Regions from separate parts of the Luteibacter sp. P4_D7_3 genome, predicted to be linked through region 3. Evidence: riboswitches for the same ligand, from Rfam matches in the RefSeq annotation. Region 3 holds a riboswitch; each other region holds the start of a gene.

Region 1 (3,171 bases), on a different contig from region 3:
CTAACGTGTCGCGCTCGCTCCAGCCCAGGATGGTTGTCCACGCCGGATTGACCGATAGCAGGCGGGTGTCGGTGTCGGCCACGACCAGGATGTCGCTGGAGAGAGTCCAGACCCGGTCGCGCTCGTAGGTACGCTCGACGACCTGGCGCTCGAGATCTTTGGCCAGTAGCCGGAGCTCGTGCTCGGCACGGCGCCGTTCCACGGCCACGCGCGTGCGGCTGGCTACTTCGCTGACGAAGCTGATCTCTTCCTCGGACCAGTCGCGAGGGTCCGCGTGGTTGAGGTACAGGAGGGCGACGAAGCCGCCCCGTTCCGTCACCGGCATATTGATGAAGGACAAGGCGGTGATGCCGGCCAGGGCATCGGCGGTGGCAGCCGTGCGTGGGTCCGTCCGGGCGTCGGTGATCACCGTGGTCACGCCACGTTTGAGCTCATCGATGTAGCTGCCGTAGTCGCGAAAGTGCAGTACGCCGGCGAGGGTCTGGATCCCTGGCGCATTCCAGTCTCGCTCCACCGTGATGGTTTCGGCCACCGGGTCGATCGTGCCGTAGCCGGCCCGGCTCACCTTCAGCGTCCGGCCGAGTACCTCGGCGACACGGTAGGCAATATCGATCGGATCTTCCAGATCGCGCAGCAGGTTGCCGATCTCGATCAGGGCAACGCGGCGATCTTCGGCGGCACCGGAGCCGTCGGTGCCCTCTCCCGCCGAACGGATCGTCACCGCCGCGGTGGCTGGCAAACCCGGCCGGGCTTCGAGCGATACCCGCACGTGGGCTCCATCGACCGTGGCGAGGGCCAGCTCGCGCACGCCGTTGCCTGGTATGACCAGCGGCAGCGCCGCGACAAGGCGATCGCGGCTGTCGGGGTCCCACAGGCCGAGGAACCCCGAAGGCTCGTGTTCGCGCAAGCGGGCGGTCACCCAGGCGTTGGCGTAGAGCAGCTCTCCCGAAGCCGACACGGCCGCAAAGCCAAATGGCAGGGCATCGAGCGCATGGGAAAGGAGAGTCTGGTCCTGCAATGCGAACGATGAGGGCATCTGTCGAGCAATCGTGGGAGGCTGGTGGGCGGCGATTTTATCGGTTCATTGTGGTTCCCTTTGTGTAGACGGCCTTCACAGAACCTTCATTGGCGAGCCGTCGAAAAACGCTTGACAACAGGGACTCCCCAGCCGATCAACCACCTACGCCAACACCCTACATCTTGTGTTGACGCACCCCTTCGCCAGCTATATCGTGTGTCTCGTTGGTGTCCGGAGAGGCGCGACTGCCCGTCGGACTTAATAGGGAATACCGGTGTGAATCCGGAACTGCCCCGCAGCGGTAAGTGGAAACGATCCCGTTCAATGCACTGGTCCTTCGGGGACTGGGAAGCGACGGGTAGGCGGACCGCAAGGTCCACGTCCACGAGTCCGAAGACCTGCCAGCAATCGGTGCCCGAGAGGCCTCGATAGTGGTGACGGCTTCCGCGGGGAAGCACGTCGCGGACCGGAGGCCTTCAAAGGCGCTCCGTCCCCGACATTTCCCGTGTTTTGCCCCCATCGCATCGAGCCGACCCTCGGGACGGAGGTTTGACCAAGGCCATGGGGCTGCCAACACAATGACGACGATGGATTCCGCAGCGCGCGAGCGCACCGAGACGGCCGACGCGGCCGCCACTCCCTCCGCAGCAACCGACAAGGCGCCTGCCGCCGGTTACAAGAACGACGCGCCGCCGGCCTTCGCGCTGACGCCGCCGCACAACCCCGGACAGATGCGCGTGACCAAGCGCAACGGCGGCCACGAAGTGGTCGACGTGAACAAAATCGTGCGCGCGGTGACGCGCAGCGCCGATGGCCTGTTTGCGGTCGATCCGATGCGCGTGGCGCTGAAGACGATCGGCGGCCTGTACGACGGCGCCACCACCCAGGAACTCGACCAGCTGTCGATCCGCACCTCGGCCGCGCTCACGGCCGAAGAGCCGGAATACGGCCAGCTCGCCGCGCGCCTGCTCGCCGCGTTCGTCGACAAGGAAGTGTCGGGCCAGGACATCCAGTCCTTCTCGCAGTCGATCTCGACCGGCTTCGACCTGGGCATCCTCAACGAGCGCCTCCGCGACTTCGTGCAGATCAACGCGCGCAAGCTCAACGATGCGATCGACACGACCGGTTCGCGTCGCTTCGAGTATTTCGGCCTGCGCACGGTGTACGACCGCTACCTGCTGCGCCACCCGACCAAGCGCTTCGTGATCGAAACGCCGCAGTATTTCTTCATGCGCATCGCCTGCGCGCTCGGCGGCAACGACGTGGCCGAGACGCTCGAGCTGTACCGCATGCTCTCGTCGCTGGAGTACCTGGCCAGCTCGCCGACCCTGTTCAACGCCGGCACCGCGCATGAGCAGCTGTCGTCGTGCTTCCTGCTCGACTCCCCGCAGGACGCGCTGGAATCCATCTACGCCAAGTATGGCGACGTGGCCCAGCTATCGAAGTTCGCTGGCGGCATCGGCCTGGCCTACTCGCGCATCCGCTCGCGCGGTTCGCTGATCAAAGGCACCAACGGCCATTCGAACGGCCTCGTGCCCTGGCTGAAAACGCTCGACGCCTCGGTTGCCGCGGTGAACCAGGGCGGCAAGCGCAAGGGCGCGGCCTGCGTGTACCTGGAATCCTGGCATGCGGACATCGAGGAGTTCCTCGAGTTGCGCGAGAACACCGGCGACGACGCGCGCCGCACACACAACCTCAACCTGGCCAACTGGGTCCCCGACCTGTTCATGCGCCGCGTGGAACTGGACGGCGACTGGTCGCTGTTCGATCCGAAGATCGTCCCGCATTTCGTCGACACCTGGGGCCCGACCTTCGACGCCGCCTATGAAAAGGCCGAAGCCGAAGGCCTCGCGTCGAAGTCGATCAAGGCACGCGAGCTCTACGCCCGCATGCTGCGTTCGCTGGCCCAGACCGGCAACGGCTGGATGACCTTCAAGGATCGCTCCAACGCGACCAGCAACCAGACCGCACTGCCGCAGAACGTCATCCACCTGTCCAATCTGTGCACCGAGATCCTCGAAGTGACCTCGGAAGGCGAGACGGCCGTGTGCAACCTCGGCTCGGTGAACCTCGCCCGCCACGTGGTGGATGGCCAGTTCGACTACGACAAGCTCGCCACCACCGTGCGCACCGCCGTTCGCCAGCTCAACCGC
Region 2 (3,171 bases), on a different contig from region 3:
CCCGGATTTGCAGCCGATCGAAGCCAACGGTGAGCTCGCCGTCAGCTACGGCTATCTGGGACGCGACGGCAGCGCGACGCTGGGTATCGCGGGCATTAGCGCTCAGCCGGATATGGACAAGTACACCGCCGTACGCATCAATCGGCATCCGAAGCCATTCCCTGACTCGCCGCGCGATTATCTTTCCGGCTGGAAGGACATCGTTACCCGCGCCCACCCAGGGGACGGACAGCCGTACAAGGACTCCGACATGAGCTGGGCTGGCACGACGCTCGGTACGCCTGGTGCCGATACCAACGTGCTCTACACCTTGTACTACGGAAGCGACGCCAATCCGTCGGATGCGGTCATGAAGCAGCGGCTGGCCAACGCGGTGAAAGGCGCGACGGTTCGCGAGCACTGATCGCCCTGTGGGGCGACGATGATTGACCGGTGAACACAACACCGTGCTGTGGTCGGGCAGCAAGGAATTCGATGCAACCTTTTAAGGCTTTTGGGGCACTCAGCGGCCGGCTCGGCCGCGCACCCTTCTTTTAATTGGCCATCTATGCCGCCGTGTGCCGCGTTCGGATACACTACTTGCGCCCAAGGTGATCCAAGGCTTCAGTGCCGAGGATTGAAACGGGAATCCGGTGACGTGCGCGGCCTTTCGAGGCTGCCACCATTCCGGAGCTGCCCCCGCAACGGTAGGCGAGCAAAGGTCGGCATCAAGTCACTGTGCCATAGGCATGGGAAGGCGCCGTCCGGTAGGGATTCCCTGCGCTCGCGAGCCCGGAGACCGGCCATGAGGTACACCGGACAGGCGGAGGGCCATGTCGTGGGTTGCCGTCGGCCTTTTGCCCTCCGCGATCCTGTCTTCCCGCCTCCTGTTCCTCGCCATTGATGCCGCGCGGGTAGGCGCGGTTAGCAGGAGTTGTTTTGTGTCATTTCGTTCTTCCACCCTCGCGGTCTCCATCGCGATCGCTTTGCTCGTGCCCGCTGCGGCCATCGCCGATGATGCTTCCACCGATCTGGACAAGGTCGTCGTCACGGCCAGTCGCACAGACCAGACCCAGAGCCAGGTCCTCGCCGCCTCGACGGTGATCGACCGCGCCGATATCGAGCGTCTCCAGCCGCATTCCCTGGCTGACCTGCTGCGCGGTACCCCGGGCGTGTCGATCGCCAACAACGGCGGTCCGGGCAAGGCCACGTCCGTGTTCCTGCGCGGTACCGAATCCGATCACGTGCTGGTGATGGTGGACGGGGTCAAGATCGGCTCGGCCACCTCCGGCACTGCTGCCTTCCAGGACATCCCGGTCGACCAGATCGAGCGCATCGAAATCGTGCGCGGTCCGTACTCCAGCCTTTACGGTTCGGAAGCGCTCGGTGGCGTCATCCAGATCTTCACCCGTCATCCCGAGGGCGCGTTCGTACCGAACTTCTCGGTAGGCGTGGGCTCATACGACGCGGCGAGCGGTTCCGTCGGTTTCGCCGGTCGCGGTGCGCAAGGCTGGTACTCCGTCCAGGCAACCCATGACCAGACCGACGGCATCAATGCGTGCCGCGGGAAGCCCAGCCCGGGCGGCGCCGGCTGCTTCACGTATGAGCCCGACAGGGATGGTTACAAGAATAATGCGCTGTCTTTGCTGGGCGGCTGGCGTTTCGACGACCAGTGGGACGCTGACGCCACGGCGACGCGTACGGAAGGCCGCAACCACTACGACGGCACCAGCAGCAACTTTGCCCAGTCGGCGACACAGGTATTGGGCAGCCGCGTGCGCTACAAGCCGGCGCAGGACATCCTGATCACCGCCAGCCTGAGCCGTAGCGAAGATCTTTCGACCGACTACGAGAATGGCGTTTACGCCGACACGTTCAACACGCATCGTGACCTCGCTTCCCTCCAGGCCGATCTCGGTCGCGTCGGTGAGAGCGCCGGCCTCACCACCGTGGGCTTCGATTGGCAACGCGATCGCGTGGTTGGCAGCACCGACTACCTCGTCGATGCACGCCGCAACCACGCGCTGTTTGCCGAGTGGCAGCAGGAGTACGGCGACAGCTCCGTACAGGGCAGCGTGCGTCGTGACGAGAACAGCCAGTTCGGCGGCAAGACCACCGGCAGCCTCCAGTACGGCTATGCGCTGACGAAGACCTTGCGCGTGACCGCTAGCTACGGCACCGCTTTCAAGGCGCCGACCTTCAACGACCTGTATTTCCCCGACTACGGCAATCCGGATCTGGGCCCGGAGACATCGAAGAACTGGGAGCTGGGGTTGCGGGGCACGCCGGGCTGGGGCCACTGGTCCGTCAACGGCTTCCAGAACAAGATCGACCATTTGATCGTGTTCGACTCGAGCCTGAGTGGTCCGCTGTTCCCGTTCGGCGGGGCGAATAACATCGACCGCTCGCGCATCCGTGGCGTCGAGATGGCCGCGGACACAACCATCGGTGACTGGCGCCTCGCCGGAAACGCCACCTGGCTGCAGCCGATCGACGATAGCGACGATGACACGCACGGAAACCTGCTGCCGCGTCGTGCGCGTCGCACCGCAAATATCGATGTCGACCGCAGCTTCGGCGCGTTCAGCGTCGGTGCGAGCGTGTTCGCTTCGGCCTATCGCTTCGATGACACCGCCAACGCCAACCGGCTGGGCGGCTACACGCTGACCGATCTTCGCATGGCCTATGCCTTCGCCCCGGCGTGGAAAATCGAACTGTCGGCGAACAACATTTTCGATCGTCGCTACGAGACTGCGCAGTATTACAACCAGCCGGAGCGCAACTGGATGCTGACCCTGCGTTACCAGCCCCGTTCGTAACCGTCCCACCTTCGAGGTCACCTTATGAAGCCGCTCTCACGTTCCTTGTTCACTGCTGTTGCCGGCCTGTTCGCGCTAGTGATGATCGCCACGCGCTTCAATCACTTCGGCGATGCCCTTCATCTACCCGATGCGTCCATGGCCTTGTTCTTCCTTGGCGGCATCTATCTGCGCAAGCATCTGGCCTTCGTCGGCTTCGTGGTCCTGTCGGTGCTGATCGACTGGTACTCGGTGAGTTATGCCGGGGTGAGCGACTTCTGCATCACGGTGGCGTACGCCTTCCTCCCGCTTGCTTACGCCGTCCTTTGGTATGCAGGCCGTCTTCTCGCCCCGCGCTACAACGGCTCGCTTGCCTCGCACGGCCTGGTGTTCG
Region 3 (3,171 bases):
GACGGCAGCGCGACGGTGTCGCGTGTGCCTTTAGTGGGGGCCCTGCCGGAAGGCAGGGGTGTCGCGTTCATTTATATCGAGGCAAAACATAGGGAATCGCCGCTGAAGCGGCTCCCACACAGAGCCTGGCACCTTCCATCACAAGGCTTGGCACCTTCCATGGTCAGGCAGGTCTCATGTGGGAGCCGATTTATCGGCGATGGGGGTGACTCAACGCGCCGGCGAATACCGCACGGTCAGGTAATAGGTCCGCCCCAGCTGGTTGTAATACGCCGCGGTCTCATAGCGACGATCGAACGCATTGGCCAGGCGACCCTGGACGCTCCAGTCGCTATCCACGTGCCAGGTGGCACGAACATCCGCCGTCGCGTAGCCGCCCAGGCGTGTCGTATTCGCGGCATCGTCGTAGCTGTAACCGGCGGAGTAGACCGAGCCACCGACGGTGAAGGCGCCGAGATCGCGGTCCACGTCCACGCGGGCCGTACGCTTGGGACGGCGTGCCAGGAGGTTGTTGTACTCGTCACCGCTGTCACGGTCCTTCGGCTGCTGCAGGGTGGCGTAGCCACGCAGGTGCCAGCCGTCCACGTCCGCGCCCAGCTGTCCTTCAACGCCACGGATGCGTGCCTTGCTGACATTGATCGGCAGGAAGTTCGCATCGAAGCCGATCAGGTCGTTCACCCGCGTCTGGTAGGCGTTCACCGCCCAGTTCCAGATGCCCGGGCGGGCCGACAGGCCGATCTCGGCCGTGCGCGACTTCTCCGGGCTCAGGTTCACCGGCGCGCCGTACGGGTAGTACTCGTCGTTGAAGGTCGGCGCGTGGAACGCGGTGCCGTAGGAGGCGGTGACCTTCATGCCGTTGTCGAAGCGGAAGCCGTACGCGGCCTGGCCGGTGGTGTGGTTGCCGAACTGGTTGTTGTGGTCGTGACGTGCCGACAGCTGGATCTCATTGGCGCCGAAGATGCCCTGGTACAGCGCGAACACGCCGGTGTTCTCGCGCGTGTCCTTCAGGTAATCCGTGTCGCTCTTCAGCTTCTCCTGCTGGAAGTCCACGCCGACGCTGAGCGTCTGGCCCGGAGCGAGCGTGAAATCGTTCTGCCAGGAGGCCTGGTTGCGCTTGGAGTACAGGTAACCCACGCGCGCCTTGTCGACGCCGTAGTTCACGAAGTCCAGGGTCTTGTCGGCGCCGTTGAGGTAGTTGTCGGCGCGGTCCTGGTTCTGGCCCAGGCTGATCGACATGCGCCAGTTCTCCAGCGCGTTGAACGCGAGCTTGGTGCCGGCGACCTGCTGCGAGCGGCGGGTCAGGTTCTGGAAGTCACCGTCGTATTCGATGTCGCCCTTGCTACGCAGCCAGCTGCCGGTGAGCTCCGTACCGTCGTCCCAGCGGTAGCCGCCGGAGAGCGCGCCGTTATAGGTGCGGTAGGCGTCATGGTCGGGTTCGTCGGTGAAGCAGCCTTTGAAGGCCTCGCCCGCACCGACACGGCAGGCATTGATGCCCGAGGTGTACTGGCCGCCGAGGCTGGCGTTGTACCAGCTGTGCTGCGTGCCACCGGACAGGCCGAACTGGCCGTCGGTGTAGCCGTGGCTGCCACCGGTGACCGACACCGAAGGCGTGGGCGCTTCGCCGGCCTGGCCGTGGCGGGTGAAGATCTGGATGACGCCACCGATGGCGTCCGAGCCATACAGGCTCGACTGCGGGCCGCGAACGATCTCGATGTGGTCGATCTGGTCCACCGGCAGCTGCTCGTAGGCCGGGATGCCGGCACCGACCGTGCCGACGCGCACACCGTCCAATAGGACCAGGGTGTGCGAGGAGTTGGTGCCGCGCATGAACAACGATGTCTGCTGGCCGATGCCACCGGTGTTCGCCATGACGATGCCCGGCAGGCCGGTGAGCAGGTCCTGCACGCTGACCGGCTGCAGGCGCTCGATGTCCTCGCGGGTGATCAGCGTGACCGGGGCGAGCACTTCGTCGAGCGGCGTGGCCGCACGGTTGGCCGTGACCACCACCGGATCGAGCTTCTCGGCGGGAGCGTCGGCCGCGTGGGTGGCGGCGATGGACGACAGCAGGRCCATCGCGAGCAGGGTCTTCTTCATGGAGCCGTTTCCTTAGTGCGTCGCTAAAGGCGAAACGGAGGACAAACGGCGAACGGCATGCGGGCACGGATCGACCCGGAACGCTGTCCGGATCCGCCCTCCGCGAATCGCCCAACATAAAACGCCCCGCGAGTGTCGCGAGGCGAATGCATCGGGCCGGTCTCCGGACTCGCGTCAGCCACCTGCCGTGGCGGAACCCGGCGCCTTCCCGCTTTCGCAGTGGCGTATGGCCGGTTTCCGTAAAGACCTTCAGGCCTTCCTGTCGCTTACCGTTGCGGGGGCAGTGCCGGAATAGTCGCGAGGCGACGCACCGGCTTCCCGTTTCATCCCACCAGCGACCGCCGGCCGGGACACCCGAACGGCGCCACTCTAGCGGGCCGCCGGGTTCATGTCACGCGGATTTAACAAACGTGACGGTGTCAGCCGACGACGCGGACGCCACCGATCCAGGTCTCGACGACCTCGTGGTTGTGGTCCATCACGACCAGGTCGGCACGGTAGCCGGCGGCGATGTGGCCGTGGGTGGCGCCGAGGCCGAGGAAGGCGGCCGGGTAGGTCGAGGCCATGCGGGCGGCTTCGTCATAAGGCACGCCGACCATGTTGATCGTGTTGCGTACGGCCGTGGCCATGTCCAGCGCGGAGCCGGCCAGGGTGCCGTCGGCGGTCTGGCAGACACCGTCCTTCACCGTGATCGTCTCGCCCTTCAGCACGAAGGTCGGGTCGTCGGAGCCGACCGGCGGCATGGCATCGGTCACCAGCATCATCTTCTCGCGCGCCTTCGCCGCGATGGCGACACGCAAGGAAGCCGGATGCACGTGGTGGCCGTCGACAATCAGGCCGCACCAGCTGGCGGGATCCTCGAGTGCGGCGCCGACCACACCAGGTTCGCGGCTGGTGAACGGGGTCATGGCGTTGAACAGGTGCGTGAAGCCGCGAATGCCAGTGGCCAGCGCGTTACGCGTGGTGTCGTAGTCGGCGGCGGTGTGGCCGGCAGCGACGATGACGCCGTTGGCGACCAGCTCCTGCAGCACGGCGGCGCTGGCGCGTTCCGGTGCGAGGGTGAGCAGAGTCACGCCG
Region 4 (3,171 bases), on a different contig from region 3:
GCTGGTGACCAGCCGTTGCCCTGCTTCCGTCGTCGACACGCTGCGCGTGGTGCGGGCGAGCAGGCGCACGCCGAGACGGCCCTCGAGTTTGCGGATGGTGTGGCTAAGCGCCGACTGGGTGGTGTCCAGTTTCGCGGCCGCGCGGGTGAAGCTGCCTTCCCGGGCAACGGCAAGGAAAGCGACGAGGTCGTGGAGATCCTTGCGCATGACACGTGAAACCCACTCATGAATGGCGCAAGGATTTTAGCATCCGGAACACCCGTGCTGGGCTACAGCGAGGAATCGCCCCATTCCGGCACCCCCTGGGAGTCGATTCATGAATTCTGGCTATGAGACCAAGCCGGTTTGACCGGCTAGTCGCGTGAGCACCGGGCCCCTAGATTGGTCAGCTCACAGAGGACACGACATGCAGACACGCAAACTCGGATCGACCGGCCTCGAAGTTTCCGCCATCGGCCTCGGCTGCATGGGACTGCGCTTCGGCTACGGCCCCGCCACCGAACGCGAACCGGCCATCGCCCTGATCCGGGCGGCGGTCGAGCGCGGGGTAACCTTCTTCGATACGGCCGAGGTCTACGGCCCGTTCACCAACGAGGAAGTCGTTGGCGAGGCACTCGCCCCCTTCCGCGACAAGGTGGTGATCGCCACCAAGTTCGGCTTCGACGTTGGCGGTGTGCCAGGCGCACTCAATAGTCGCCCCGAACACATCAGGGCCGTTGCCGAGGCCTCGTTGAAGCGCCTGCGCACCGATGTGATTGACCTGTTCTACCAGCATCGCGTCGACCCGTCCGTACCCATCGAAGAGGTGGCCGGCGCGGTCAAGGACCTGATCGCCGAAGGCAAGGTGAAGCACTTCGGCCTGTCGGAAGCGGGCGTGCAGACCATCCGCCGCGCTCACGCCGTGCAGCCTGTGGCGGCCCTGCAGAGCGAATACTCGCTGTTCTGGCGGGAGCCGGAAGCCGAAGTGATGCCGACCCTGGAAGAACTCGGCATCGGCTTCGTTCCTTTCAGCCCGCTGGGCAAGGGCTTTCTTACCGGCAAGATCGACGCCGCTACGAGCTTCGACAGCAAGGACTTCCGCAACAGCGTGCCGCGTTTCTCTGCGGAGTCGCGCAAGGCGAATCAGGCACTCATCGATCTGCTGGGTACCATCGCAAACGCGAAGCACGTCACGCCGGCACAGATCGCGCTCGCCTGGCTGCTGCACCAGAAGCCATGGATCGCGCCGATTCCGGGCACGACCAAGCTGCATYGACTGGAAGAGAACCTAGGTGCGGCCGACCTCGCACTCAGCGACGAGGATCTGCGCGACATCCACGACTCGGTCTCGAAGATTCCGCTGCAGGGAGAGCGTTATCCGGCCCACCTGCAGGCGCTCGTCGGCCGCTGAGTTCTACCGCACTGCAGCTTGAGCGGTTCGGCCACCCGGCTACACTCGGGAGATCACAGGTGTCCTGTCGTCGCTTACGCGGCGCGCAGGGTGAAACGGGAAGCCGGTGCGGATCGCGAGATCCTATTCCGGCGCTGCCCCCGCAACGGTAAGCGAGAACACCCGACGAGAGACCACTGCGCTAGCGCGGGAAGGTGTCGGGGTGGTGCGGTACGCATCGCTCGCAAGCCCGGAGACCGGCCTGTGCAGGCGCCTTAGGGTGCCTCCTCGGGTGTTGCGGCGGGCAACCGGACGGGCTGATACGGCGCGGCCACCCGCTGCTCCGGGTCCTCTTGTCTGCTCCGCAGCACCCATTTCGCGGGTGAGCGTACGGAGCAGGACCATGAACAAGCTGGACTCAGTTGCGGCCGATGTCGCGACCGTAAAGTTGCTGATCGACGGCGTCTTCGTCGAATCCCAAACCACCGAATGGCGCGATGTCGTCAATCCCGCCTCACAGGCCATCCTCGCGCGCGTGCCATTCGCCACGGCTGACGAGGTGAACGCTGCCGTTGCCGCCGCCACGCAAGCGTTCAAGACCTGGCGCAAGACGCCCATCGGCGTACGCGCGCGTATCTTCCTCAAGTACCAGCAACTGATTCGCGAGCACATGGGCGAGCTGGCCACCCTGCTCAGCGCCGAACAGGGCAAGACCCTTCCCGACGCGGAAGGCGACGTGTTCCGGGGCCTCGAAGTGGTCGAGCACGCGGCCGCCATCGGCAACCTGCAGCTGGGCGAACTCRCCAACAACGTGGCCGGCGGCGTCGACACCTACACTCTCCTGCAGCCGATTGGTGTCTGCGCGGGTATCACGCCGTTCAATTTCCCCGCGATGATTCCGCTGTGGATGTTCCCGATGGCGATCGCCACCGGCAACACCTTCGTGCTGAAGCCGTCCGAGCAGGACCCGATGGTGACGATGCGCCTGGTGGAACTGGCGCTCGAAGCCGGCGTCCCGAAGGGCGTACTCAACGTGGTGCACGGCGGCGAAGACGTGGTCAACGCGATTTGCGACCACGCCGATATCAAGGCGGTGTCCTTCGTCGGCTCCACGCGTGTCGGCACGCACGTCTATCACCGTGCATCGCAGACCGGCAAGCGGGTGCAGTGCATGATGGGCGCGAAGAACCACGCCGTGGTGCTGCCCGATGCCAACAAGGACCAGACGCTCAACGCGCTCGCGGGCGCGGCGTTCGGCGCGGCGGGACAGCGTTGCATGGCGGCTTCGACCGCGGTGCTCGTCGGCGAGTCGCAATCCTGGATAGCCGACCTCGTAAGCAAGGCGAAGACGCTGAAGGTCGGCGCAGGCAACGCCGCCGATACCGATGTCGGCCCACTGATTTCCTGTGCGGCGCGCGAGCGCGTCGAGGCCTTTATTGCCTCGGGTATCGAGCAAGGCGCCATCCTCGAGCTCGATGGCCGCAAACCGCGGGTGCCGGGCTTCGAGGACGGCAACTTCGTCGGTCCGACCATCTTTTCCGGCGTGCGACCCGGCATGCGCATCTACGACGAGGAAATCTTCGGGCCGGTGCTGGTCATCCTTGCCGCCGACTCGCTCGACGACGCGATCGCGCTGGTCAACGCCAATCCGAACGGTAACGGCACGGCCGTGTTCACCCAGTCCGGTGCCGCTGCGCGTCGCTTCCAGGAAGACATCGACGTGGGCCAGGTGGGTATCAACGTGCCCATTCCCGTCCCGGTACCGCTGTTCTCCTTCACCGGCTCGCGCGCCTCGAAGCTGG

What was found. A riboswitch is a leader RNA that binds a small molecule or an ion and turns the genes downstream of it on or off. The one in region 3 is predicted to bind cobalamin.
Region 1: linked by a shared signal. The riboswitch ahead of AC1DSN_RS00380 (ribonucleoside-diphosphate reductase subunit alpha) and the one ahead of AC1DSN_RS04645 (TonB-dependent receptor domain-containing protein) in region 3 are both predicted to bind cobalamin.
Region 2: linked by a shared signal. The riboswitch ahead of btuB (TonB-dependent vitamin B12 receptor) and the one ahead of AC1DSN_RS04645 (TonB-dependent receptor domain-containing protein) in region 3 are both predicted to bind cobalamin.
Region 4: linked by a shared signal. The riboswitch ahead of AC1DSN_RS02995 (CoA-acylating methylmalonate-semialdehyde dehydrogenase) and the one ahead of AC1DSN_RS04645 (TonB-dependent receptor domain-containing protein) in region 3 are both predicted to bind cobalamin.

The regions. Positions count from the first base shown of each region.
Region 1 is NZ_JBFUIT010000001.1:88,456-91,626, forward strand. Features, by position in the region: gene AC1DSN_RS00375 (hybrid sensor histidine kinase/response regulator) at 1-1,036, opposite strand, end outside; cobalamin riboswitch at 1,227-1,438, shown strand; gene AC1DSN_RS00380 (ribonucleoside-diphosphate reductase subunit alpha) at 1,606-3,171, shown strand, end outside.
Region 2 is NZ_JBFUIT010000118.1:1,962-5,132, forward strand. Features, by position in the region: gene AC1DSN_RS11975 (S1 family peptidase) at 1-403, shown strand, start outside; cobalamin riboswitch at 572-801, shown strand; gene btuB (TonB-dependent vitamin B12 receptor) at 921-2,798, shown strand; gene AC1DSN_RS11985 (hypothetical protein) at 2,823-3,171, shown strand, end outside.
Region 3 is NZ_JBFUIT010000025.1:15,700-18,870, forward strand. Features, by position in the region: gene AC1DSN_RS04645 (TonB-dependent receptor domain-containing protein) at 211-2,094, opposite strand; cobalamin riboswitch at 2,232-2,467, opposite strand; gene nagA (N-acetylglucosamine-6-phosphate deacetylase) at 2,514-3,171, opposite strand, start outside.
Region 4 is NZ_JBFUIT010000014.1:1,546-4,716, forward strand. Features, by position in the region: gene AC1DSN_RS02985 (LysR family transcriptional regulator) at 1-207, opposite strand, end outside; gene AC1DSN_RS02990 (aldo/keto reductase) at 407-1,390, shown strand; cobalamin riboswitch at 1,431-1,649, shown strand; gene AC1DSN_RS02995 (CoA-acylating methylmalonate-semialdehyde dehydrogenase) at 1,773-3,171, shown strand, end outside.